DNA from 2 places in the Bacillus sp. TCT6 genome. Region 2 is predicted to be linked to the other one. Evidence: riboswitches for the same ligand, from Rfam matches in the RefSeq annotation. Region 2 holds a riboswitch; the other holds the start of a gene.

Region 1 (11,938 bases), 240 kb from region 2:
ATCTTCTTTTTTGTTCCAGTTTACCGCACGCATTAAATCGCCCCTTCTCTAAATATGATAACTAAGCATGAGCAGGGTTCAGAAAACCCTGCTCATCATGTCTCACTTTTTATATTAAACGGTACAAGCCACACACTCTTCCACGCTTAATTTACGTGTTCTCGTATAATACAGACTCTTTAAGCCTTTTTTATGTGCATAGATGTAGTAACGTGCTAATTCACGTGTTGAAATATCACTATTAACGTAAAGAATTGTACTAATTCCTTGATCAATATGTTCTTGAATTTCTGCGATTAAATCAATTAATTTAAACTGATTCATATCGTAAGAAGATTTATAGTACCAGAACGTATCTTTTGATAAATACGGCATTGGATAATATGTTGTCGCGTTCGCATATGTTCTTGATTCGATTTGACTTACGATCGGCATTACGCTTGAAGTTGCATTTTGAACGTAACTGATTGATTGTGTTGGAGCAATGGCAAGACGATATGAGTTGTATAAACCATTCTTTTGCACTTGCTCTTTTAAACTTGTCCAATCTTCTTTTGTCGGAATATGAATTCCTTCAAATAGTTGCTGAACTTTTTCAGTTACTGGGCTGTAATCTGTCGTTTCATACTTTTCGAAGTATGTGCCATTCGCATAATCAGATTTATCGAAGTCTTTAAATGTCTCGCCTTTTTCTGTAGCGATTTCCATACTTTTCTCAATAGAATAGTAATTTAACATCATAAAGAATGTACGAGCGAATTCTTTCGCTTCTGCACTTTCATAAGCGATTTTATTTTTTGCTAAATATCCGTGTAAGTTCATTGCTCCAAGTCCAACTGAATGAAGCTCGTCATTTGCTTTTTTCACAGTTGGTGCATTCGGAATAATCGTCATATCAGAAACAGCTGTTAAAGCTTCCATTCCCGCATGAACTGCTTCACGAATTTCTTTATTTTCCATTACGTTTACGATATTTAACGATCCTAAGTTACAGTTAATATCACGACGGATAATGTCATCTGTACCGTAATCATTTATTTCTGAAGTTTCTTGAAGCTGGAAGATTTCTGTACATAAGTTCGACATCTTCACAGTTCCAATATCCTTCAATGGATGTTGATTATTTGCATTTGATTTAAACATTAAGTATGGGTAACCAGACTCAAGCTGAATCATAGCGATTTTAATAAGCATATCACGTGCACTAATATCTAGTGGCTTCTTCTTCACTTTCGGATTGCTCATTAATTCATCGTACATTTCATCAATGTCAATATCATCTAAATGCTTGCCATATTCTTTATAAACCGTATAAGGCGCGAAAACATGGAAAGGTTCGTTTTTCTCAGCAAGCTCAAAGAACTTACTTGGAACGATAATTCCGATTGATAGAGACTGAATACGGCTCTTCTCATCGGCATTTATTTTTTTTGTATCAAGGAATTCAATAATATCCCAATGGAAAATGTTTAAATATACTGCGCCGGCACCTTTTCGTTGGCCAAGCTGATTCGCATATGAAAACGAATCTTCAAGCAATTTCATAACAGGCACTACACCACTTGCAGCGTTGTCGATACCTTTAATTTGCTCACCACGTGCGCGTAGCTTAGATAAGTTTAAGGCTACTCCCCCGCCGATTTTCGATAATTGCATCGCAGTATTAATGTTAAAGCCAATTGAATTTAAGCTATCGTCCATCTCTAACAAGAAACAAGACACCATTTCTCCTCTTCTGCTTCTTCCCGCATTTAAAAAGGTTGGTGTCGCTGGTTGGTAGTTTTGTTTTACAATCATGCTTGCGAATTGTTTTGCCTTCGAAACATCACCGCGTCCTAAGTATAATGACACAATTGCTACACGATCTTCATAGCTTTCTAAGTATTGTTTTTGATCATTCGTTTTTAACGCATAATCTTTGTAGAACTTAGATGCTGCCATATAAGATTGGAACTCGAAGTTTTCACCATAAGCGATGTTATATACTCCCTCTACTTCCTCCAAGCTATACTCGTCCAGAACGTTGTAATAGTAATCATGTTCTTTCATATACTCCATTCGCTCTGCCACGCTATTAAAAGGAACGGTATTCTCTCTAGCTTCTTCCATAAAGACTTCTAATGCCTCTTTATCTTTATGAAGCTGATAAAAACCGTCCTGCATTTGCGTGATTTCATTATTCAGTTCAATGTGTCGCAATCTCCCGCACCCTTTCCTTAAAATATTCTACATCGTTATTTGTTCCAGATAACTCAAATTTTGATACAATAGGCACTTCATATTTAGTAGAAATCTTGTCAGCACTTGCACCGAACATGTCTCCCCAGTTACGATTGCCGCTTGCAGATACGCCTTTTAATTTTTCATTATTGCGCTCTAAAAAGTCTAAAACACGTTCTGGTACATTGCCAAAACCTGTTGTATACGTAATAAGAATAAAGTCTTCATCTATTACTAGATCTTCATCAATTTGAACGGCCGGCATATTTAATTTGTGAATGAAACGCTTCACGTTTCCTGTCATAGAATCATATGCAACTAACATTTCCGACCCTCCCTCTCAAATCTATATTCTCTATATGTTGTTCTTGATTTCTCTATATATTGTATTACGTTTCAAAATAAGACACAAGATATATGTATAAATTCTTTCTTTTTTTAACTTTTACTTTTCGACATGATAGCCGTTTTTTTTCAATACAATGACTATGAAACAACATTCTAAAACTCATGTCAATAAAGTGCTTTTCAAAAAAGTTGTCAACGAATTTAATCTTATTTTAAAAAAAGTTAACAATATATTTTGTCATAAAACGGTAGATGCTGAAGAAATATATTTCTCCAGCATCACGCAAAAAAGAACAGATATGAAACTATAATCTGCTCTAAAAAACGATTACATTTATCAAATTTACCTTATTAAATATATTATACATATACTTTCGTTTTTCGTTACATACTAAAAGATAACTATTATAGAAAAAGATTATTATTATGGAACTTCAATTTATTTATGAAAAGTTTATTCAGAGTGCTCAATACGCAAAATATCTTTTACAAATATGTGATGTGGATTTTCATCTTTATCAAGCATTGTACATACAGGAGCCTCTTCATCAAAGTATACAATCATTCCTTCTACGTACTGATATGTATGTTGAACTTGTACAGTTACTTTAATTTCTATCGCTTCTTCATATGCTCTTTTTATTTTCTGAAGCATTTTTGCTGAACATTTTCGTTTCTCTGGATACATAACCATTCCCATAAATCTATTGCCGGCTCTATCTTTCCACATATAATCCCAATGTGGTAAAATGCCTTGTTTAAAATCGCCCATAATTCCCCTCTCCTTTATCTTTTATTTATCCCGCATTAAACGTTCGATTGGTGTCGGCTACTAATCAGTGAGGGATGCCCTGCTGATCAAAATTCCCCTTTATGAACGTGGCGTTTCTGAATATGTATAAATCACTTGCCCGCCTCGTTGTGCGTTACCAATGAAATGCTTAAAGTCTTCTCTATTTACAACAACTTCTCTGAACGTATAAAATACATCTTTCGTAACAACATACTCCGTTATTTCACCATTTTTCAGCTGATCTAAAATTGTATTTGCTAATTCTTTATCCATGTATTTCACCTCTCTGCAATATTTTATTTTATCGTATATTCTATAGGTCAACAACTGTAAAATTATCCCGCTATTTGCAGGCGGTCCGATTAGTGTTGGCTACTAATCAGTCGTGGAATGAACAAAAGTCTTACTGATTAACGTTTCATTTTATCTCGTTGTTATGCCATGATTTTATTTTCGTTATTTCGCAAACAATATCGTTTTACTATATGTCCACTAAATATCATATACTAACATAGCTACTTCTCTATATCAAACATTTCGGCATTCAATTATGCAAAGTTCCATACCACTATGCTACAATATACAAATAGAACTAGGAGGGATACTATGATTCGGAAAGCAAAAAAGACAGATGCACTGGCAATAGCTCCTTTATTGTATAATGCTCTGCATGAAATTGCTGAAAAAATCACAGGTAGCACAGTTAAAGCAGAAGTATTACTAGGACTTGAGACATGGTTCTCAAAAGAAAATAACCGTCTGAGCTACGAAAACTGTTTTGTCTATGAACAAGACGAGAGTGCAGTTGGAATTATTGTCGCTTATCACGGTAGTGAAGCAACACAGCTTGACGCACCAATTGTACATCACTTAAGAGAATTACATAAAGATGAATCAATTACGTTAGAAAAAGAAGCTGAGCTTGATGAGTATTACATTGATACATTATCAGTTTCAAGTGCACACGGCGGAAAAGGTATAGGTTCTAAATTAATTGAAGCTGCCGAAATCTATGCAACTGAAAAAGGGCATGAAAAAATCGCTTTACTTGTTAATTTAGAAAACACACGCGCCTATTCACTATACGAAAAGTTAGGTTATAAAAAAGATGAAATTGTTATGCTAGTAGGCGAACCTTATGCTCATCTCGTAAAAACATTAAACGTCAAAATTTCTATATCTTAAAAAGAAAGCACACGATTTATATAAATCGTGTGCTTTTATGTTAAATTCGTATTTAATATATTTCCATCCATCGCCTCGTGAAACGTATATGTTGTACATCCCCATGGCTTTCTATGCAAAATAGGAGAACCAGACCATCCCATTGCCCTCAGCTCCGTTCCAATCATCGAATTAAAATACTTATGACCTACAAGAGCAATACTTCCATGTACGAGAGCATAACGATGTAACAGGTAAGCCGCTTGCCTTGCCCTCTCTCTTACTTCCTTATAAGACTCAACATCTTTATGGTAGCCAAGTATCCATAATGTTCGTCCAATGAACATCCATACCTTAATTGTGCATTTCAACCACTTCGGAGCAAAAAAGCATGAAGGAACTTCAGCTTCTCTAAAAAGAGAATTTTGCATAAAAGATAAAGAATCTGTCAATTCAGCTGCTGATTGTACAGCACGCCTTTGATCACTTGTTAAGACAAATTTCGCTGCTTCAATTGCCTCTATTGTTTCTATCGGCATTTTAGCTTTTTGTATCATTGATTCGGAATCATACTGTTTCATCCATTCGTGAAATGAATTAATTGTCATCGGTTCTCTTATACGACCTAAACAACCATGACGAATAAAAGAAATCTTCATTCTTTTCACTCTCCATTCATCACTTACGAACTCTATTATGCACTAGTTCTAAATATCATACCACGCAAGAAAAGAAAGTTATATACCTTTACATCTCCCCACCACTATCATGTGTTATCGAAGCATGGGTACCATCCATCCCATCAAAATATGTATTCGTATCATATTGACGAATCTTTTTTAAATGCATATAAGAAAATAAAAATAAAATTAAAGCTATAACACTCCCCACAAATTCAAACATCATTTTACCGCCTCTAATTTCTCCCACTTCAGCAGGTTATTCTACTTTTTCATTATACCTCGATATAAAGATTTCCGCATTTTTGCTATTTTTTCAAATAACATGGATTTTCTACATATTTTCTTACAAAAAGTGAATTTTTTTCGAATTTTTACTTTGGAAACATTTACAAAGTAGGAAATATGGTTCAAAATAGGAGGAAATAAAAAAACCCAAATTTATTCTTTTTTTGGGAAAACTGTAACAAGGAGAGTTGCTTATGCAGATCGCAGAAACTGGAGATATCATCGAATTTAAAGGTGGAATGCAAGGCCGTGTTCAAAAAGTAAATCAAAACTCTGTTATTGTTGATATAACAATTATGAAGAATTTTAGAGAACTAGATATGGAACCTCTTACAGTTGTAAGTCATAAAAACTATACTGTCATTAATCAAAATGCATAATATAATAGAAAGAAAGGGCCTGTATAGTATACAGGCCCTTTCTTTCTATTAACGATTATCAATTGTTTCCGGATATAGATCGTGGTTCATCATGCGGTAGTCAGCCATTTGTTCATACTTCGTCCCCGGGCGACCGTAGTTGCAGTATGGATCAATTGAAATGCCACCACGTGGTGTAAATTTCCCCCATACCTCAATGTAACGTGGATCCATTAATTTAATTAAATCGTTCATAATAACGTTCATGCAATCTTCGTGGAAATCACCATGATTGCGGAAACTAAATAAATACAACTTTAAAGATTTACTCTCTACCATTTTTTGCTCTGGAATATAGCTAATATAAATTGTTGCAAAATCTGGTTGTCCTGTTTTCGGACATAAACTTGTAAATTCAGGACAATTGAATTTTACAAAATAATCACGGTTTGGATGATTATTATCAAATACCTCTAATATTTCTGGGCTATATTCAAATAAATATTTTGTATTTTGATTTCCTAGTAATGTTACATCTTTTAAATCTTCATCTAATCTTCCTGTCATTTTAAACATCCCTTCTCATTATACGCCGCGTTTATTTCCCCATACTAACGCATGAAGCTGGGGCAATACTTTTGCATCATTCATCTCTTTACAATTTACAGCTTTATCAATCAGCCACTCATACTTATCTAATAATTTTTTAATAAGCATTGCATCATCCACTGTTTTTGTATCATCGTTTCCTACTTGCAAGAAAAATGGTACATCTGGATAACGTTCGTGCATCTTAACTGCATATTCAAAATCATGATCATCGAATACTACTACTTTTAAACTAATATCTTTTCCTGCTAGTTTCTGAATAATAGCATCTAACTTCTGAAAATCTGTTTTCATCGTCGAACTTGGTGGTTTTGGAGAAATTGTTACTTCATCAATTTGAAGTAACCAATCTTGCCATTTACTCCCTTGAGTTTCAATTGCCGTCCGCATTCCATTTTCTTTTAATATAGAAAGAAGAAACTCAATATTTTTCAGCAATGCCGGATTCCCGCCTGAAATCGTAACATGAGAAAATTTTTCTCCTCCAATTGCAACAAGCTCATCCCAAATATCTTCTGCTGTCATCTGTCTAATTTGATTTTTAGCTGATCCATCCCATGTAAAAGCAGAATCACACCAAGCGCAGCTATAATCACAACCAGCCGTACGGATAAACATTGTCTTTTGCCCTACAACCATTCCTTCACCTTGAATAGTCGGACCAAATATTTCTAAGACAGGGATTTTACTCATCGAGCATCCACTCCCGTCTTACTTCCGCATAACTAGTCGGCGTCTCAAATAGACGAACAAATTCTACGCGAGCTCCTTTATATTCGTTCACTCGATTCTCTTTAGTTAGTGCCTCTGCCATCTTTTCATAAATCCAAACGACCATATTTTCAGCAGTCGTATTCATTGCAGGTAACGTTTCGTTTAAATAACGATGATCTAAATAAATTTCGATTTCATTCTTCCAAATCTCTTTTATATCACCAAAGTCAATTGCAAGTCCTATTTCATTTACATATCCACTAATTCCAAATACAACTTTATATGTGTGACCATGTAAGTTTTTACATTTCCCTTCATAACAGTGTAAATGGTGTGCTGCATCAAATGTAAATTCCTTGCTGACCATTACTCTTTTATTATGGTATTTGAGCTGTTTACGCTGAATATCCTTGTCCATTTTTTGCAAATTTTCTACGATGCGAAATCCAAAGAAATTATCCATTAGTTGTTCGCTCCTTCGCGTTCTTGTAGGTACGTATCTAATCCTGCTTTACGAAGTTGGCACGCTGGACATTCACCGCAACCATCACCAATGATTCCGTTATAACATGTTAATGTTTTTTCTCGAACAAACTCAAATGCTCCAAGTTCATCTGATAATTTCCATGTTTCAGCTTTATCAATCCACATAAGTGGCGTGTGAATGACAAACGGGTAATCCATGGATAAATTTAAAGTAACGTTTAACGATTTCACAAACACATCACGGCAATCTGGATAACCACTGAAATCAGTTTCACATACACCCGTTACAATATGACGTGCTCCAACTTGTTTTGCTAATACAGCAGCAAATGATAAGAAGAGTAAATTTCGTCCATCTACAAATGTCGATGGCAATTCACCTTCTTCATGTGTAATCTCCATATCCGTTCTCGTTAACGCATTTGGAGCAAGTTGATTTAATAGACTCATATCTAGTACCGTATGCTTTATTCCTAGCTCTTTTGCAATTTTCGCTGCACAATCAATTTCTAGCTTATGACGTTGATTGTAATTAAACGTTACAGCTTCTACCTCTGCAAACTGCTCTATTGCCCAAAATAAACATGTTGTACTATCTTGTCCTCCACTAAAAACAACAACTGCTTTTTCTTTTTTCATTTCACTCATTCTCCTTCTCTACTATAAATAAGAAGAAAGAACGTTCTTGAACTGTCACAATAAAAAAACAAAACAATACCTAAGGATATTGTTGTTTCCATAGTTTTTTATAGAGGGAGTTCGCGAACCTCTCCCGCGCGGTGCACGGAATTTCTTCTTTCATTGACACAGCTTATTGTAACATATTGTATACTAGCGTAAAAATTTCTGATTTTTCCGCTATTTATTATTTCATTTCTTTCATTTTATAGTATGATTAATTTAATATAAGAAGAGAGGAGGCATCCCACTGAAATCCTTTATTATTTATCTCTTTTTAAATATATTATTCATCCTTATTACAATGCTCGTATATCATTTATTTTGGAATCAAAAAGGGAAACGCTCTCCTAAATTAAATTCAGCTATATTTATTGTATTGTGTTGCCTCGCTACCGTACTCTGTATTACATTTGCAGCAAAAACAAATAATGGTTTTCAATTTGATATGCGCCATATTGTATTAATTGTCGGTACATTAACGGGAGGGCCTATTGCTGGTGGTTCTATCTTAGTTGTATTAAACATATATCGCTTACTATTAGGTGGGGTAGGTGTTTTCCCATCTCTTATCGGTTCTGTTCTTCTATTTATTGTTCTACTATTAACATATAAATTTTTCAATCGAACTTCTAATCGTATAAAAATAACACTTGCTATTATCTACAGTCTCACATACGGATTTAGTTGGATACCTTTCTTTCTTTCAAAGGTTACAAATAAGACTGATTATATACCGCATATTATTGTATATGAGTTATGTTCAATGCTTGGTACGATCCTAATTTTATATTTACTACACATATTACAAACTCAAGTTCGTCTCCAAAACGAACTTATAAATGCTGAAAAGTTTCATTTAATTGGTGAAATGGCAGCGTCTATCTCTCATGAAATTCGCAATCCATTAACTTCAACGAAAGGGTTTTTACAACTGTTACAATCAGATACATGCACTGAGCAGGAACGAAAATTATATATCGACATTGCCATTAACGGCATCGAACAAGCAAATCATGTTCTTACAGATTATTTAACTTTTGCCAAACCAAGCATTGAAAAAGAACAAACATTACAGTTAGAAGAAGAATTACTACATGCATTGTCGTTAATTACACCGCTTGCTAATTTAACAAATGTACGTACTCATTATATAAAGCAAAGCACTTCTTTTTTTATCGCTGGAGAAAAACAAAAACTAAATCAATGTTTATTAAATATTTTAAAAAATTGCATTGAGGCTATGCCAAAAGGCGGTGATCTTTATTTCACATTAGTTCCTGATCATAAGCATATTCAGTTATATATAAAAGATACAGGAATCGGTATGGATTCAGAACAAGTAAAACGTCTTGGTTCGCCTTTCTATTCAACGAAAGAAAAAGGCACTGGACTTGGAATGATGGTCGTATTCAGTGTTGTTCAAGCTATGAACGGAAAAATTGATATTATAAGTGAAAAAGGAATCGGTACAACCTTTTTATTAACTTTTCCACTCATACAAAAAACGTGATGAAATAATCATCACGTTTTTTCTGTTCCTTCAACTAATTCAGCAAAAGCTTTCACTTTTCCGTGCGGTTGTTGATTTTCTTTACGCGCTTTCCAGGCGCGCTCCTCTTCTCGCTTCTTCTTAGACATATTTTTTCAACTCCTTCTTTTCTTTCTCCATGTAGTATTCCAAAATAAGAAAGAAAACTATGCACATATCAAAAAAGAAGTGGTTTCCCACTTCTTCCACTTTAGCGTTGCAAAATTGCATGTTTCGCCTCTTTTAACTGCGTAAGATGTCTTTGTTCATGCAAATCAAGAAATTGAACCCATTGATACAAATTCAGATCATTAAAAACAGGATGCTTTAATCCATTTTCAAATAGATCTTTTTCATCTATAACACTATGAAGCGCGTGTAATAGTTCTTGTCGTGAATGTTCTAGTAATTGAATTCCTTGCTGTTTTTTCATTAAAGTTTCTGTTGGTTGCATTTGCTGAGGAGCTTCTCGTTTATGTGTGCGATCAAGCGTAAGTTGGAGGTCTTTAAATGGAGTCATGTTTCTTTCGTTTTTTTGTAAAGCATATACAAGGGCAGACGTGACAGATTGTTCAACTAAATGCAAGTGGTGTAAAATTTGAGTAATACTCCATTTATCACGGCGTGGCTTTACATTCACTTCTGTATCATTTAACATTTCAATTTCTGATAATAGCGTGCTTCGGGTAGACTGTAATGAGTTTACTAAACTTTCTAAACTCACATCCATATTAGATTGAAGCATACTTGTTCCCCCCTTTTGTTGGTGAAAAGAGGTGCTCCTTATTAGAAACACCTCTTTAGTATTCTGAATTTTCTTTTATTATCTCATCATTTTCCCATTATGTCGATGTTAAACATGTGAAAAAAAGCGCATGTTTTTTACAATTTTGTGTCGTCAATCGCATGTAACCATGCTTCAATTTCTGTAATAACACTTTTCACACAGCCTTCAGCAAATGGTGATGTTAAATTTGCAACTTCTACTAATTCTAAGAACGATTTACTTCCACCTTGTTGGCACAGATTCACATAATCTTCCCACGCCTCTTGTCTATTATCTCTTGCACGTTTCCAAAATTGTAGCGCACAAATTTGAGCAAGCGTGTAATCAATATAATAGAAAGGTGAACTATAAATATGCCCTTGACGTTGCCAAAAACCACCGCGCTCTAAATAATCATTATCCTCATAATCACGATGCGGTAAGTATTTCTTCTCTATGTTACGCCATGCTGTCTTACGCTCTTCAGGTGATGCTTCAGGATTTTCATATACATAATGTTGATATTCATCAACTGATACGCCATAAGGTAAAAACAGAAGTGCTGAACTTAAGTGAGAGAAGTAATATTTATCTGCATCTTCTTCAAAGAATAGCTTCATCCATGGCCATGTAAAAAATTCCATACTCATAGAGTGGATTTCACACGCTTCATATGTTGGCCAATTATATTCTGGAATTTCAAATTTACGACTTTCATATACTTGGAAAGCATGACCTGCTTCATGTGTTAATACATCAATGTCACCAGATGTTCCATTGAAGTTTGAGAAAATAAATGGCGCTTTATAATTCTCAATATATGTACAATATCCGCCACCAGCTTTTCCTTTTTTCGCAACTAAATCTAATAAATCATTATCTAGCATGAAATTGAAAAATTCATCTGTCTCAGCCGATAACTCTTTATACATCGTCTTTCCATGATCAACAATCCAATCCGCATCTCCTTTTGGAGTTGGGTTCCCTGTAGCAAACTCAAAGTTTTCGTCGTAATAAGCTAACTTCTCTACACCGATACGTGCTTGTTGTCGCTTTCTTAATTCCGTTGTAACGGGAACGATATAATCCAGCACTTGCTGACGGTAATTAGCCACCATCTCCGCATTATAATCTGTACGGTACATTCTTGCATATCCAAGTTCAACAAAGTTTTTGAAACCTAAAGATTTTGCGATTTTCGTTCTCACTTTAACAAGCTCATCATAAATACGATCTAGTTCTTCCTCATTTCCAGCTAAAAATCCGTAGTATGCTTCACTTGCTGCTTTACGTTCGCTTCTT
Region 2 (11,938 bases):
TATAATTAAGCCCTTTTCTTTACAAGCATTTACAACACTTGCAATTTTGTCGTTATCAATTGGCTCTTTCGTCTCTTTATCATTTACTAATTCAATTCCGACTAATAGACCTTTTCCTCTAATATTCCCAACAAGCGGATGTTCCCCAATTTCATCTTTTAGTTGCTCTAATAAAAGGGAACCCATTTGCGCAGATCGCTCGATTAAATTTTCATTTTCCATAATCTCTAAGTTTTTAAGTGCTAATGCACAAGCTGCTGGATTTCCACCAAATGTATTAATATGTCGGAAGAATTCATACTCTCCCTTCCCTTTAAATGCTTCATATATTTCTTTTTTCACAGCTGTTGCAGATAATGGTAAATATGCGCTCGTAATGCCTTTTGCCATCGTAATAATATCTGGCTTCACATCATAATTCATAAATCCAAATGCTTTTCCTGTACGACCGAAGCCGCAAATCACTTCATCACTAATAAGCAAGGCACCGTGTTTTTGACACGTCTCATGAACAGCTTTCATATAGTCTTGTGGTGGCATTAAAATGCCCCCACCTGTAATAATTGGTTCCATAATAAAAGCGGCAATTGTTTCACTTAATTCCCACGTCATAACACGATCGACTTCTTTCACACATTCTACATCATAAATATGCTGCCCTTCAATCCCAGGCATACGGTAACAATCCGGTGGTGTTACGTGTAAAAAGCCTGAAGCAAACGGCTCATATTGATATCTACGCTGCGCTTGTCCCGTCGCTGCCATTGTCGCCATTGTATTCCCGTGATACCCACGATAACGTGACATAAATTTATAACGATGTGGTTCACCTTTTTGCGCATAGTATTGCCTTGCTATTTTAAAAGCTGTTTCGTTCGCTTCTGAACCACTATTTGAGAAGAAAATAACATACTCTCCCCCAAGCCACTCATTTAACTTTTCAGCAAGCTTTATAGCTGGTTCATGAGATTGTGACATCGGAAAGTATGATAATGTTTGTAATTGCTTATAAGCCGCTTCTGCGAGCTCCTTTCTTCCATATCCACTATTCACACACCAAAGACCACTCATACCATCTAAATATCTTTTTCCTTGTATATCTTCAACCCAGCACCCTTCAGCTTTTGCCCCTACCATTGTACTATTTGGACTAAAGGGACGCATTCCGTGCCAAACATATTGCTCATCTTTTGCTAATAATTCATCAGTTTGCTTCGTTTTCATCATTACTTCCACCTTCCATAACAACTTATTTTTCACAAAAGCTGCGCTGGTGCCATGATGACTTAAATTTCTCCCTGCTATTTTCATTCCACAAAATTAAGACAAATCCTACTTACAAATCAGTAATATTTACAAGAAAATGACAAAAGAAAAAAGAGCTTTTCTTATCTATCGAAAAGCTCCTCTTTTATTTAATGTGAAGACGCATCACTAATACCGTGACCAGTATTAGATTTCACAAGAATTTCATCAAATTTCGCTGCATCTTCTTTCTTACTAGATAAAACAGTTCCTAAATATGCTGCAAGAAATCCGAGCGGAATTGAAATAATTCCTGGTGTCGTATATGGGAATATCGCTTCCCCAACAAAAATAGCTTTTCCAGCTACAGGGTTCCAAACATTCGGACTCAACGCTACGAGAACAATTGCTGATACGAGCCCTACAATCATACCGGAAATAGCACCCGTTGTATTAAAACGCTTCCAATATATTGTAAATAAAATCACTGGTAGATTTGCACTCGCTGCAACTGCAAATGCTAATGATACTAAAAATGCTACGTTTAATGTTTGGGCAAATAATGCAAGTATGATAGATAGTATCGCTACTCCAATAGATGCATACCGAGCCATAGATACTTGCTCTTTTTCCGTTGATTTCCCTTTGCGAATGATCTCATTATAAAAATCATGAGCGAATGCTGATGCTGCCGTTAATACGAGACCTGCCACTACAGCCAAAATTGTTGCAAAAGCAATTGCTGATACGAAAGCAAATAAGAAATCTCCACCTAACGCTTTTGCTAATAAAGGTGCCGCCATATTACCAGCTGGGTTCGCTTTAATAATCGCTTCATTTCCTACAAAAGCCGCCGCACCAAATCCTAAGAAAATCGTCATAATATAAAATGCACCAATTAACCACGTCGCATATACGACAGATTGACGTGCAGTTTTTGCATCACGTACTGTAAAAAAGCGGACAAGTATATGTGGTAATCCAGCTGTACCAAGTACTAGTCCTAAATTTAAAGAAAGTGTATCAAGACCATCCTTATACTTTACACCTGGATTTAAAAATGAATCTTTTAATGGTGTAGCTGTTTTCATTTGAGCGAACATTTCAGTCACGCTGAAGTTGAATTTTGCGAAAACGATAACAGAAATAATAAACGTACCAGCCATAAGTAATACAGCCTTTACAATTTGTACCCAGCTCGTTGCTGTCATACCACCAAAAATAACATACACCGTCATAAGTGTTCCAACGATTAATACAGATGTCGTATATTCAATTCCTAATAATAATTTAATAAGTGCACCCGCGCCAACTAATTGTGCAATCATATAAAAGATAGAAATCGTCATCGTATTAAGAGCTGCGACTCCGCGAACTTTTTTCGCATCAAAGCGTGCTGCAATCATATCCGCCAAAGTGTACTTTCCTAAATTTCTAAGCGGTTCTGCAACAAGATATAGTACAACTAAATAAGCAACTAAAAAACCGATACTATAAAAGAATCCATCAAACCCAGTTAATGCGATTGCTCCGGCTATACCAAGAAATGAAGCAGCAGACATATAATCTCCAGCAATGGCCAGACCATTTTGCCAACCAGTTAATCCCCCTCCAGCCGTATAAAATTCACTCGCATTTTTCGTTTTTTTCGATGCAAAATAGGTTATGACAAGCGTACCAAGAACAATAATTAAAAATAGTGCAAACGCAGTAGTATTCAAGTTCAGCCCCTCCCTTTTTGCATATCTTGCAGAATTTTTCGGGAGATTTCATCAAATGATTCTGCTTTTTTGCTATAAATCATACATAGTGCCCATGTCATGATAAATTGGGAAAAAGCAAATACCCACGCCCATGTAACGTCACCAAATGCAGGTGTATTGAGCACCTTTGAATACGATGTTAAAATAGGTAATGCGATAAAAAAACTAAAAAAGAAAATACTCATTGGAATGATAAACTTCTTTTTCGTATTTAATAACAATTGAAATTCTTCCGACTGAACGACCTCTGTATAATTCACCTCATTTTGCAACTTACGTGCTGACGTATCATCTCGTTTCATTAACCGATCCCCTCTCTTACTTGAAATGCACTTCCCCCTTGCATACCTAAAGACTAAATTTTATAAATATTCAGAAACTTATACTTATTGTAGACAATCCGTGCATTCATGCAAAGATTTTTTGATAGACATTTTTCGGCAATTTCCCCTAAATTTTTAATATACTTTTTCAACATAAAGTGACACCTTACTTATTTTTTCCTCATTAAGACAAAAGCAGTGCTTAACGCACTACTTTTGTCTTTTTTTCCTTTTCTAAATTACGAGCTGTTTCGCTTAACTCAACCTCTTTTCCGTCTTTAAGTGTTCCAAATATAAAATCGAATACTGGATTTGAAACACCGAACCAAAACTTTTCGTTTTTATAATGGTGTAATATATGTTGTTTTTTTAGCCATCTTCCAAACTTAGTGACGGGACGAATCGGTCTATGGGCAATATAATGTTTCCATTCGTAAACGAGCAGCATAATAATCATTCCGATTCCAAATGAAAGTGTAATAGTAAGACTTTTTGTAATACCATATGCTATAAGTAAATATATAGTAAAACTAGGTATACTAAACCATACAGGTAAAAACAAAAGTTTTAAATCATCTGGATATACGTGGTGATCATAATGCAATCTTCTTAACATTTTTAATAGAAATGTGTTTTTAGGTGGCTTTATATGGAATAAAAAACGATGTGTCATATATTCATTAAGTGTATAGAAAACAATCCCAAACATACATGCTAACATGCCAAACCACGTAAAAAATTGCATTTTTAAAATAATAATGAAAATAAATAGAATGCTATACATAATAACAATATCATGTTGTAAAAAGAACTCTTTCCCCACTTTCTTCATCTTGTTTCCCCCTTTTCCAAAAAAACAGCCGCAACATATCGTTACGACTATTTCTTTTCTATTCTTGTTCTATTCACTTTACAAATTTGCCTGCTGTTCTATTGCCGAGAAAAAATTGTTTGGCCCAAATATATTTTGCTTCGGAATAATATGTTCCACTGCAAACACTGTTACTTCTCCTCTTTGCACTTCTCCAATAATGAGACCAAATATTTGATGATTTACTGCAAACGTCGGTTGCTTTGTTTGTAGCAATCTTGCAGCATTATGAAATACTGCTTCATATAGTGGATTTCTATCAGTAATTTCTTTTCGGATTTTTGGCGCTAACGTAATTATAATTTCTTTTCCGTCAATAGTGGTTCGATACATAAAAATCTCCCCTTCAATCTTATGTGAACAACTGTAAAGCTTTGTATGCAAAATGTATAGAGTAACCTACTAAAATAATACCTGCTCCGGCTGTTATGTAGCCAAGCGCTTTTGGTTTTAATAAAGTTCTTCCAAAATGTACAGAAAAAGCAATATTTAAATTCCATAAAATAATACCTGCAATAATGCAAAGACTGTACAAAAAAGCTTCTTGTTTCGTTACCTTCGTAAGTAATGAGCTAAGTGTACTTCCGTATATACCAAACCAAAAAACAAGATTTAATGGATTGGATATCGCAATTAAAAATCCTGCCATAAACGATTGCTTAAGACCACCTACCTCTTCTTTTTTATATTCCATGTTTGAGTGGGAAATTCCTTGTTTTACACTTTGAAATCCTAAATAAAATAACAAGAAAAAACCCGTGCAATACATGAAGGCTTGTACATATGTATACATAAACACAGAAGATAAACCGAAATAAATGAGAAGCATAAATAAAACATCTGCAGTCATTCCACCAATTCCAACAACCCAAGCATGCCAAAACCCACGTTCAATTCCTCGTTTTAACATTTCAATATTAATCGGCCCTACTGGTGCAGCTAATGAAATACCTAATACGATTTGCTGTATAATTGCTCCAAACATCGCTCTATCCTTTCTACTCTCTTTACTACTAGTTAATGATGTAATTTGAAAAAATGGACTAGCTTCCATAATAAAATACCCTTTTTTATCCAAAATATACAAAAGAGCCATATAGGTGATGGCTCTTACTTTTCTATCCTATGAAGAAAAGGACATTTCCCTTTTATTGGTTCTACATCGTCTCCTATGAAATATTGTTTCCATTCACGATGCTCTGGGTCACCATAATGACTAATGTTAGGATGTTTCGGCAATTGATCCCACTTTTCAACTCGCTCACGGACCATTTGTCTTGAATATGCTCCTTTAGGACGATCCCCCTCTAATCCATCAAAAATAGTGCGTGGTTGAAACCCAATAACGAGAGAATTCCCTAAATGTCTAGTTTTTCGTTGTTTATAAGCTGGCGCGTTTCCAAATGCGAATATTGGCTCACCACAAAATGAAAATTCCCATAAATAATGGTCTGGATCCTCAGGAATTTGCTTTGGCCATGCTTGATTATCGTTTTCATGTAAATACTGTAACACTTTCCAAAAGGAATCACGGTAATATTCGAGTGATCGTTCTTCACATTCCGGTTCTACAAAAAGGAAAAAGCCCCTTCTTACAATCGGCCTCTCTTTCATTAACTCTAAAAAAGATAACATTGTATGCGGCAAATGACTCCAATCATTATGAGAAAGAAATGAATAACGAAGTTCATTCTTTTTCAAAGCTGTTAAACCGAAATAACATGGAAAAGTTGGTTCTAACACGACACTTGAAAAAATCTCAAATTCTTTTGCAACCCAATCCGGTATGTCGGTTCTCGTTCTCATTCCTTCATTATCTAATAAGTACGACCTATTCATTCTTTCACCTCGTTATGTATAGCATTCAATTAAGAATATTACATACTCGGCCTGTCCTATACCTATTTAAAAATTTGATTGGAAAATTATTTAAAAATATAAAAAATAAAACCGCTTACTTGACTAAATTCTCCCAATTCGTGTATATTTAAATTAATCATTTAGCAGAATATTCAAGAATATAGCATTTTTAGTTTATATTATTTCTTTAAATGAATTTCACTAAATGAAAATAGTAAACGCTTTTAGGAGGAATTGTAACATGCAAGGAAAAGTAAAATGGTTTAACAACGAAAAAGGTTTTGGATTTATCGAAATGGAAGGCGCTGACGATGTATTCGTACATTTCTCTGCTATTCAAGGAGACGGCTACAAAGCTTTAGAAGAAGGTCAAGAAGTATCTTTCGACATTACTGAAGGTAACCGTGGACCTCAAGCTGCTAACGTAGTAAAACTTTAATCCAACATATAACAGGAGGTTACCTTACTTGGTAACCTTCTTTGTTATTCCTTTGTATATTTCCGTTTTACAGAGCAAAAACTATGTAAAATGCGCACTATACAAAGGAGGAATTATTAATGGGATCAGAAGTAAATGATTTTGAAGAAGTAAAATTCCGTGTAGAAACAGCACAAAAGATGGTAGGTTCTGCAACAATTTCAATGGATCCAGACACATTAGAGCATGCCACTACTGCAGTAGAAGCAGCTCGCTCACAGCTTGAAATTATGAAATCTGTTGCAGTAGATTTAGATGAACCATTTTTAATGAACGAGGAAAAGAAACTAAGCAAATGCGAGCAGCAATTAAACGAAGCAAAGCACTAAAAAACATCCAGAGAATTTTCTCTGGATGTTTTTTTATGACAACTGTTCTCCATACTTTTTCAATGTTTCTCCAACTGTACATTGTCTTATACAAAATGAATGTGCATAATATTTACTATTTGTCTTTCGATTATGTTCTCGCAAGAAACATCCTTCACAATATGTTTCTAATAAGTCATTTACCTCTGTAATGAGTTGCTTTTTATCCACCTTTGCACCTCTCTATTCGGTTATTTCTTTATGACTATCAATGACTGTCCCTTCTAATGCTTGCGTTGCTAATTGATGTGCTTCTTTATTTTGTTTTCTAGATATCGGATCACATACAAGTTTTAATTTCATTTGCTTCGCCTTTTGTTCAATTTGATCTAAATAATGGTTTAAATGCTCATCATAACAAGGCCATTCTCCCGCCAATTGCTGCAATACAACTTGAGAATCTCCGCGAAGTGTAACTGCTTCATATTTAATCCCTAATTCCTCGAGTATATTCATACCGTATAATAGTGATGCATATTCCGCTTCATTATTATCATCTATACCTTCTATATATGCATTGCGGCGAATGCGGTAGTTTGTATTTCCTTTTTTATAGTACACACATATACCAACGCCAGCTTCTTTCGTTTGCACATCATATCCCCCATCAAAATAAACGAGTATTTCTTGGGGCTCTTCCTCTACTTGTTTACTCAGTTTTTTCATTTCCTTTAATGACCATTCTGCATCCATTTCATCGTAAAATAAAAGTTCCTTAGCTCTTCCTGTTTTCTCAAAATCCTCTGCAAATTGAAGTATTTCTTCTATGTTCATATAATCTGTTGTTAATTCCGTCTGCAATCCTCGCTTCGTTTTATACAACCAATGAATTTTATATTTCATACTAGATTCCCCTTATATAAGACTTCTTATATGTAGCCAGCTAATGAAAGCCTTACTTTATTTTATTATATTTTATCTAGAGTCACAGCATTATATTCAATATGATTACATACAAAAAGAGCTATCCCTATAGGAATAGCTCTTTCATCTATTACATAAATCTTTCAAATTGTACTCGCTTATTAATCCAGTACATTACAGGCATACCAATGGCCATTACAACAAATTCACCGACTGCACATGTTAACCAAGACAACATAAATGGTAAACCCAATGCAAGATGAAGTTCAATTGCAATCATAAACATTGTAATCGTAAAGATAACCGTATTAAAAATCATACGAGCCCAAACACCTTTAATAAATCGCATAGAAATAATCGTTGCAACTAATGCAAGAATAGATTGCCCTACTCCAAATACTAAATCATAAGCGATCATAGGTGAGAAAAAGAGATTCGTTAAAAATACACCTAATACAATTCCGTAAATTGCTTTCTTGTTAAATACAACGAGATGATTAAACATCTCTGAAATACGAAATTGTACATTCGTAAAGCCAAATGGCTGAATAAGCATAGAAACAGCAATATATAATGCCGCTAAAATACCATTGCCGACTAAAGTTCTAATATTCATGACAAAATCTCCTTAGTTTTTTTACGTGGGATGGTTTCGAACCACGTTATTCTTTTTTTAGCAACAAGATTATATTTTACGTGGTAGCCCCTCTTTCGTCAATAGATTCCTATCATGAACTACCTTTTTTCTTTTAGACAACGTATAATGAAACATATGAAAGATTTAGGAGGTTTCACTTCATGATAGCAACAATCCAAAATGAAAAAGTGATCGTTTCCATTTCTGACAAAGGTGCAGAATTACAAAGCGTTCGCTTAAAAGAAGACAACACAGAATATTTATGGCAAGGTGATTCTACATATTGGGGACGTCGCGCACCAATTTTGTTCCCAATTGTCGGCCGATTAGTAGATAATACATACTACGTAGACGGTAAACCATATTCATTAACACAACACGGTTTCGCTCGTGATCTTACTTTCTCTGTGAAAGAACAAAGTGAAACAAAGATCACTTATATCGTTACTAATAATGAAGAAACGTTAAAAAAATACCCATACGAATTCGAATTACTCGTTTCTTATGAGCTAGAAGGACAAAGCGTTCATGTAACATATGAAGTAAACAATCCTACTTCTAAAGAGATGTTCTTCTCAATTGGGGCACATCCTGGATTCAACTTCCCTTTATTGGATGGTGAATCATTTACAGATTATCACTTATCGTTTAATGGTTCGGAACGCTTAGAAACAAGCGTATTAGAAGGACCTTACCTTTCAAACAAAAAGCAATTAATCGCTGAAAATACAACTGAATTGCCACTTACATATGATTTATTCAAAAATGATGCGCTTATTTTTGAAAATATGAATACGAATGAAATTTCGATTCGTTCTCATAAACATAATAAATTTGTAAAAGTAGAATTTGATGGCTTCCCATTTGTCGGCGTATGGACACCAGGGGATAACGCACCTTTCTTATGTATTGAACCTTGGTATGGAATCGCTGATGAAGTAAATCCAGCAAAAGATTTCAAGGACAAAAAGGGAATTCAATCTTTACAAGCGAATGAAACATTTACATGTCGTTACAGCATCACAATCGGATAACTACTCTATCCCCTACTTCAAAAAAATATTTAAGTAGGGGATAACCTTATAATTTGGAGGTTTCTCATTTTGATTGAAGTATATATTGATGGTGCATCAAAAGGAAATCCTGGTCCTTCTGGTGCAGGAGTGTTTATTAAAGGCGTTCAGCCACCTGTACAATTATCATTACCACTTGGAACAATGTCCAATCATGAAGCAGAATACCGCGCTTTACTTCTAGCATTAAAATATTGCATCGAGCATAATTATAGCACTGTCTCTTTTCGTACAGATTCCCAGCTTGTCGAACGGGCTGTTGAAAAGGAATACGCAAAAAATAAAATATTTGCACCTCTTTTAGATGAAGCACTACAGTACATAAAAAACTTCGATCTCTTTTTTATTAAGTGGATTCCAAGTAGTCAAAATAAAGTAGCTGATGAATTAGCTAGAAAAGCTATATTACAAAATTAACGGGGGTATGAGTGTGAAAAAAGATTGGATTGCTCCTCTTGCTTTATTATTTGTCTCTTTTATTTGGGGAGCTACGTTTGTTGTCGTTCAAAATGCTATGTCTTTCGTTGGTCCATTTACCTTTAATGGTATTCGCTTTTTATTCGCTGGAATTATTTTATTATTCGTTCAAATGATTTTCTCAAAAAACACTTCAAAACAAGATATAAAACAGAGTAGCCTCGCTGGATTAATCGTTGGGTTCTTTTTATGTGTTGGCTATGTATTACAAACATTTGGCTTACTTTATACAACTTCTTCAAAAGCAGGTTTCTTAACAGGGCTTAGTATCGTTATGGTACCAATTTTGTCTTTTATCTTTTTAAAACAAAAAGCTACCATTTTTATCGTACTTGGTATTGCTGTAGCAACAGCAGGTTTATACTTATTAACAGCTGCTGATTCTTTCCAATTAAATATAGGAGATGTACTTGTTCTCGGTTGTGCAATCGCTTTCGCTGCCCATATTCTTATTAACGGCTTCTTTTCTAAGAAAATATCACCTTTATTATTAAGCACATCTCAAGTATTAGCTGTTGGTATATTTTCTTCTATTTGCGCTTTTTTATTTGAAGATTGGGAAAAATTATTTTCAGTATCACTATGGACGAATCAATCTTTTTTATTCGCACTCTTTCTAACTGCCCTGTTTGCAACATCTATTGCTTTTTTCATTCAAACATCGGCCCAAAAGCACACTTCTCCAACGAGAGTAGCAATTATTTTCGCAATGGAACCCGTTTTTGCTGCATTAACAGGCGTTCTCGTTGCAAATGAACAACTTTCTATTTCTGCTATTATCGGATGTCTATGTATTTTCCTGGGCATGATTTTTGTTGAATGGCCTTCCAAAACAAAAAAAGAAGCGCAGGCTGCGTGAAGTTATGCTTGTAACTTCCGCATAAAAGCCTTAGCGCTTTTTTTATCTGTAATTTCTTCCTCTTTCAATCGTTCTAATAACGCAACGAAATAACTACCATCAAACTGCAATTGATGTTTAATTGTCGCTTCTATTGCTGCGTTCACAATCCCATCAGACGCACCAGTATATCCTTGTCCGAACATAATAAACCCTTGTGCTTCCTCTGATAATTTAAATCCTTTCGTATGTAAGAATGAAAGATAATCTTCTACTGTTTGCATGTTATTCCCACCTACTCAAAAATTCTCCATCTCCTATCATACATGTTTTTACACGCTATGAGAATGAAATTTCTTTGACAACTTTGTAAATCGCTCTTCTAATTCGCTTGCAATGGAGGATTTCCTAACAATCTGAAGGAATATGTACAGTGGAACTTATTTCATATTAAAGGGGAGACACGATGAAACAAGCACTATTAATTATCGACGCTCAACAAGAATTAATTGATGGAAATGAGCAAGAAAATGAAGTTTTTCGTAAAATCGAGCTATTATCTACACTAAATACAGCCATGCAGAAAGCAATAGATTCCAATGCTCTTATTGTTTTCGTAAGAGATATCGATGTTGCTTCTGGTAGCGGAGAAGGATTTGAAGTACATAATCAAATTCAAGTACCTCAGTCTGCAATCTTTATTAATAAAGCAGCAACCAATTCATTCTACGGCACTTCTTTACTTGAACTTTTAAAAGAAGAGAAAATTGGCCATATCGTTATCGGTGGATGTAAAACAGAGCATTGTATCGACACCGCAGTTAGAACTGCGACTGTACAAGGATTTGATGTTACATTAATTAAAAACGGTCATTCCACAACTGATTCTAACGTATTATCTGCAGAGCAAATTATTGCTCATCACAATAAAACTTTACACGGTCATTATAACGTTGATCATTTTTCTATGGTGAGAGATATCGAGGAAGACCTCTTTCAGCCAACTCATGACCAATATCGTGATTAAATTAGCTCAAAAAAGAATCCTTCATTTAAAAGGATTCTTTCTTTATCCAAAAATTTGTGCTGCAATACTATATAGTTCACTATTTCTTTTTATTAACCGATTACTATTTTTCAT

The links. A riboswitch is a leader RNA that binds a small molecule or an ion and turns the genes downstream of it on or off. The one in region 2 is predicted to bind preQ1.
Region 1: another riboswitch for preQ1. It lies ahead of queC (7-cyano-7-deazaguanine synthase QueC); the one in region 2 lies ahead of AC0ONG_RS06700 (QueT transporter family protein).

The regions. Positions count from the first base shown of each region.
Region 1 covers NZ_JBVYHX010000001.1:1,074,125-1,086,062, reverse strand. The annotation lists gene nrdF (class 1b ribonucleoside-diphosphate reductase subunit beta) at 1-33, opposite strand, end outside; gene nrdE (class 1b ribonucleoside-diphosphate reductase subunit alpha) at 115-2,199, opposite strand; gene nrdI (class Ib ribonucleoside-diphosphate reductase assembly flavoprotein NrdI) at 2,186-2,545, opposite strand; gene AC0ONG_RS05455 (hypothetical protein) at 3,023-3,340, opposite strand; gene AC0ONG_RS05450 (hypothetical protein) at 3,440-3,634, opposite strand; gene AC0ONG_RS05445 (GNAT family N-acetyltransferase) at 3,968-4,546, shown strand; gene AC0ONG_RS05440 (phosphoglycerate mutase) at 4,582-5,184, opposite strand; gene AC0ONG_RS05435 (hypothetical protein) at 5,273-5,428, opposite strand; gene AC0ONG_RS05430 (YkvS family protein) at 5,688-5,873, shown strand; gene queF (preQ(1) synthase) at 5,922-6,419, opposite strand; gene queE (7-carboxy-7-deazaguanine synthase QueE) at 6,438-7,154, opposite strand; gene queD (6-carboxytetrahydropterin synthase QueD) at 7,147-7,638, opposite strand; gene queC (7-cyano-7-deazaguanine synthase QueC) at 7,638-8,300, opposite strand; PreQ1 riboswitch class I at 8,394-8,437, opposite strand; gene kinB (sporulation sensor histidine kinase KinB) at 8,644-9,852, shown strand; gene AC0ONG_RS05400 (DUF6254 family protein) at 9,864-9,980, opposite strand; gene AC0ONG_RS05395 (DinB family protein) at 10,082-10,615, opposite strand; gene AC0ONG_RS05390 (M3 family oligoendopeptidase) at 10,753-11,938, opposite strand, start outside.
Region 2 covers NZ_JBVYHX010000001.1:1,314,730-1,326,667, reverse strand. The annotation lists gene AC0ONG_RS06755 (aspartate aminotransferase family protein) at 1-1,224, opposite strand, end outside; gene AC0ONG_RS06750 (solute symporter family protein) at 1,416-2,966, opposite strand; gene AC0ONG_RS06745 (DUF485 domain-containing protein) at 2,969-3,310, opposite strand; gene AC0ONG_RS06740 (sterol desaturase family protein) at 3,534-4,163, opposite strand; gene AC0ONG_RS06735 (hypothetical protein) at 4,242-4,535, opposite strand; gene AC0ONG_RS06730 (LysE family transporter) at 4,555-5,298, opposite strand; gene AC0ONG_RS06725 (YqcI/YcgG family protein) at 5,313-6,041, opposite strand; gene cspB (cold shock-like protein CspB) at 6,304-6,501, shown strand; gene AC0ONG_RS06715 (DUF2564 family protein) at 6,621-6,869, shown strand; gene AC0ONG_RS06710 (zinc-finger domain-containing protein) at 6,903-7,079, opposite strand; gene AC0ONG_RS06705 (ribonuclease H family protein) at 7,092-7,751, opposite strand; gene AC0ONG_RS06700 (QueT transporter family protein) at 7,903-8,388, opposite strand; PreQ1 riboswitch class I at 8,395-8,439, opposite strand; gene AC0ONG_RS06695 (aldose 1-epimerase family protein) at 8,571-9,443, shown strand; gene AC0ONG_RS06690 (reverse transcriptase-like protein) at 9,513-9,899, shown strand; gene AC0ONG_RS06685 (DMT family transporter) at 9,913-10,818, shown strand; gene AC0ONG_RS06680 (DUF6123 family protein) at 10,821-11,081, opposite strand; gene AC0ONG_RS06675 (cysteine hydrolase family protein) at 11,264-11,824, shown strand; gene AC0ONG_RS06670 (GNAT family N-acetyltransferase) at 11,867-11,938, opposite strand, start outside.